One region of the Serratia sp. CoH_134_PS_4 genome, then DNA from elsewhere that is predicted to be linked to it. Evidence: predicted binding sites of a transcription regulator. Region 1 holds the regulator's gene; the other holds the start of a gene.

Region 1 (2,409 bases):
ACACCTTCTATTGGCACTGCTTATCGCCACAGGGCGGCGGTGAGCCTCAGGGCGCATTGGCTGCTGCTATCAATCAGGCGTTTGGTTCTTTCGCTGCCTTTAAAGAACAATTCAGCGATGCTGCAATCAAAAACTTTGGCGCCGGGTGGACCTGGCTGGTGAAGAGGACTGACGGCTCGCTGGCCATTGTCAGCACGTCGAACGCGGGCACGCCGCTGACCGGTGAAGATAAACCCTTGCTGACTGTCGACGTGTGGGAACACGCCTACTACATCGATTACCGCAACGCCCGCCCGACTTACCTGGAGAACTTCTGGGCGCTGGTTAACTGGGCATTTGTGGAGAAAAACCTGGCATAGCGTGGGATAAGGCAAACAGGCGCACGAAGCGGCGCCTGTTTTTACTTCGGGGATCAGTTCAATGCTGCAGTGAAGCTAAAAGCAATAATCACGGCCAGCGCACAGACAGTGGTGAACAGTGACATTTTCAGATCGGTATCCATTACAACTCCTTTTCAGATTGGTTTTCCCAAGGATAAAAGGCACACAATTAATGCGTCAAACCATTTTCACACAGTTGGCCAATAAAATCTTGTTATCATTTCCCGGTTTATAATACCGATTACCTCTTCCCCTTTTGCTCAATATGGGACAAAATTCGCAGTTCACAACTGTGTACCGGCAAAAATGCCCCTCCTGACCAAGCGCTGACGACTTCAACACACTAAAAACTCAGTTTTCGCTTCTTTGGAGAAGGATCTACGCAGGCAAACGATTAACATCACACTTACATACTGCAACATGTGAGTTCAGGAGTCATTCTTTACATGGCAACGATTAAAGATGTGGCCAAACGCGCTGGCGTTTCCACCACCACCGTTTCGCACGTCATCAATAAGACTCGTTTCGTCGCCGAAGAGACTAAAGCGGCCGTGAGTGCCGCAATTAAAGAGCTGCATTATTCACCCAGCGCAGTGGCGCGCAGTCTGAAGGTCAATCACACCAAATCGATTGGCCTGCTGGCAACCTCCAGTGAAGCGCCCTACTTTGCTGAAGTGATCGAAGCGGTAGAAAACAGCTGCTATAGCAAAGGCTATACGCTGATACTGTGTAACTCGCACAACAATTTGGACAAACAGCGTGCCTATCTGGCAATGCTGGCGCAAAAGCGCGTCGATGGCTTGTTGGTGATGTGTTCAGAATATCCGGACCAATTGCTTGGCATGCTGGAAGATTACCGCAACATCCCAATGGTTGTCATGGACTGGGGCGCCGCACGCGGTGATTTTACTGATACCATCATTGATAATGCGTTCGAAGGTGGCTATCTGGCTGGGCGCTATCTGATCGAACGCGGACACCGCGATATCGGCGCCATTCCCGGCCAACTGTCACGTAATACAGGGGGCGGGCGCCATCAGGGCTTCTTAAAAGCGATGGAGGAAGCCCATATCGACGTGCGCGACGAGTGGATCGTCCAGGGTGACTTTGAGCCAGAATCCGGCTACAAGGCCATGCACCAGATACTGTCGCAGAAACAGCGTCCGACAGCGGTATTCTGTGGTGGCGATATTATGGCAATGGGGGCTATCTGCGCCGCCGATGAGCTTGGGCTACGCGTGCCTCAAGACATCTCGGTCATTGGCTACGATAACGTGCGCAATGCGCGCTATTTCACCCCGGCGCTGACCACTATTCATCAGCCCAAAGAGCGTTTGGGTGAGATGGCATTCACCATGTTGTTGGATCGCATCATCAGCAAGCGTGAAGAATCACAGGTGATTGAGGTGCATCCCAAGTTGGTTGAGCGCCGTTCGGTTGCTGACGGCCCGTTCATCGATTACCGCCGCTAGTCATTCGGGCCGGAAGCCACTGCGGTTTCCGGCGTCACTTCGCTTAACCATTCCTGATTCAACGTTTCACTGTCCCCTAAATAGTCCAACAGCCAGGCCATCGCCGGAGAAGGCGTATTTTGCTGCCACGTCAGGCAACAAGGGCTGGCTGGGAACGGCTCCTGCAACTGTAACGCCACCAGCTCGCCACGTTGTACTAACGGCAAGACCTGATGCGCAGGCATCATCCCGACACACAATCCGGCGCACAGGCAATCCACCGCCGACGACCAGTCCGGCACCACCAAGCGCCGCTGGTTATCCAACGTCCAGGTGACCCGCTTGGGGAGATTGCGTGAGGTATCCTCCAGACAGAGCGATGGGAAAGGCCGTAGCTGATCATCGTTTAACAACCCATCCTGAGCCGCCAGTGGATGTTGCGGGCTGGCCACACACAACCAACGCATATCGCCCATATCGCGAAAGGCAAACCCACCGCCGACCGGTACGGCCCGTGTCGCACCTATCGCCATATCAGCACGCCCATCCACCAACGCATCCCAGACGCCATTGAACAC
Region 2 (2,409 bases), on a different contig from region 1:
ATGAATGGTACTGTGCGCCGCTTGAAGGGCCGCGCGGTGCCAGTGTTGAGCTGTTGGCGCAATATTTAACGGAACCGCGGCAGTTTACCGATGTCGAAACTGCCTGGCGTCAGGCTATGCAGGACGCTGAAAAACAGGATATTGTGATCGTCTGTGGATCGTTCCACACCGTTGCACACGTGATGGCGGCGTTAGACGAGATGCGGGGAGTGTGAGTGGCAAGTAAATTTCAAAACCGATTGGTGGGTACCGTGATTCTGGTTGCGCTGGGGGTGATTATCCTGCCAGGGCTGTTGGACGGTAAAAAGAAACATTACGAGGATGAATTCGCAGCCATTCCATTGGTGCCGAAGGCCGGTGATGTGGAAGAGAACGACGTGGTGCCACCGGTAAGTCAGCCATTGCCGGCACAACCGCCGGAAGGCGCAGGTGCATTGGTTGAACAGCAGGCGGCTAATGAGGCGGCGACGCAGCAGGCCGCGCAGAAGCCGGCTCAGGTCACGCAGGCACCGGTCGAGACGCGTCCGCAACCGACGCCGACGCCAACGCCACAGCCGAAACCTAAACCGGTAGAAACCAAGCCGGTGGAAGTGAAACCAAAACCGGTGCAGCAGCCGAAACCGGTGGAAGTGAAGCCGGTAGCCAAACCTGAGCCGAAGCCAGAACCGACACCGAAGCCTGAACCTGCACCTGTGCAGAAACCGGCGGAAGAGAAAGCACCGGCAGGGCAAGCGTATGTGGTGCAACTGGGGGCGTTGAAGAATGCTGCCAAGGTGAACGAAGTGGTCGCGTCGCTCAGGCTGTCCGGCTATCGTGCTTTCACCGTGCCATCCACACCGGTACAGGGGCAGATTACTCGGATTTACGTCGGTCCAGACGCCTCGAAACAGAAACTGCAGTCTTCATTGCCTGCGCTGAACTCCCTCAGCGGTTTGAGCGGCCAGGTGAAGCCATACGGCGTACGTTAAGAGAAAGGGGCACAGCATGCTGTGCCCCTAAACCTATGCGTGCCAGTATAATCATTAAATAAACTGTGCCTTTCGTAGCTGAAATGGCCTATGTAGGCGCGGCGGTTGGGAATTTTTTTATCGCCGCTTTTTATTTGTAACGTGGTAGGAAAACCCCTACGCAAACGTTTTCTTTTTCTGTTAGAATTCGCCGCGAATTGGATCACCCGTTAGATTTCATGTCGTATCAAGGCAGCCAACGCAGATGCGGTATGAAAGATGAAGGGGGCAGGGGCGATTCATTATTGGAATAGTTCATGGTCTGGATTGATTACGTCATTATAGCGGTGATTGGATTTTCGGCTCTGGTGAGCCTGATCCGAGGGTTTGTTCGCGAAGCATTGTCACTTGTGACATGGGGATGTGCGTTTTTTGTTGCCAGCCATTTCTACTCTTACCTTGCGGTCTACTTCACTCGTTTTGAAGATGAACTGGTGCGAAACGGTATCGCGATTGCAATCTTGTTTATTGCGACCCTGATCGTAGGAGCTATTGTTAACTATGTGATTAGCTCACTGGTAGAGAAAACCGGGTTATCAGGCACCGACCGGGTGCTGGGCGTCTGTTTCGGCGCACTGCGCGGCGTGTTGATCGTTTCGGCGATACTGTTTTTCCTGGATACCTTTACTGGTTTTTCACAAAGTGCCGATTGGAAACAGTCGCAGCTTATTCCCCAGTTCAGTTACATCATCAGGTGGTTCTTTGACTACCTGCAGAGCACGTCGAGTTTCTTACCGACCCATTTACCAGGGCGGTAGCGCTGATGAGGAAAAGACAACATGTGCGGTATTGTCGGTATCGCCGGTTTTATGCCGGTAAACCAGTCGATTTATGATGCGCTGACGGTGCTTCAGCACCGTGGCCAGGATGCCGCAGGCATCGTCACCATTGATGCCCATAACGGGTTCCGCCTGCGTAAAGCAAACGGTCTGGTGAAGGATGTGTTTGAGGCACGCCATATGCAGCGTTTGCAGGGCAACATGGGTATTGGCCATGTGCGTTACCCGACGGCTGGCAGCTCCAGTGCTTCAGAGGCTCAACCTTTCTATGTAAACTCACCGTTCGGCATTACGCTGGCACATAACGGCAATCTGACCAATGCCCATGAACTGCGCCAGACGTTGTTCGAAAGCGGTCGCCGCCATATCAACACCACATCCGACTCTGAGATTCTGCTGAACGTGCTGGCCAGTGAGCTGGACCGCTTCCAACACTATCCGCTGGAGTCCGACAACGTCTTCACTGCCGTTGCCGCCATGCATCAGCAGCTGCGTGGTGCTTACGCTTGTGTCGCGATGATCATCGGCCATGGCCTGTTGGCATTCCGTGACCCGCACGGCATCCGCCCGTTAGTCATCGGCAAACGCACGCTGGAAGATGGCCGTAATGAATATATGGTGGC

Evidence for each region. Region 1 encodes PurR, which represses purine synthesis genes. Its sites were predicted from a motif close to CANGCAAACGTTTGCNTG; they were not measured.
Region 2: a site for PurR is predicted at 1,126-1,143, ahead of cvpA (colicin V production protein). Genes of this name have one in related genera too.

What each region holds. Positions count from the first base shown of each region.
Region 1 is NZ_JBXWKI010000001.1:854,931-857,339, forward strand. It holds gene sodB (superoxide dismutase [Fe]) at 1-359, shown strand, start outside; gene cydH (cytochrome bd-I oxidase subunit CydH) at 413-502, opposite strand; gene purR (HTH-type transcriptional repressor PurR) at 827-1,852, shown strand; gene punR (DNA-binding transcriptional activator PunR) at 1,849-2,409, opposite strand, start outside.
Region 2 is NZ_JBXWKI010000002.1:180,739-183,147, reverse strand. It holds gene folC (bifunctional tetrahydrofolate synthase/dihydrofolate synthase) at 1-215, shown strand, start outside; gene dedD (cell division protein DedD) at 216-968, shown strand; gene cvpA (colicin V production protein) at 1,265-1,765, shown strand; gene purF (amidophosphoribosyltransferase) at 1,787-2,409, shown strand, end outside.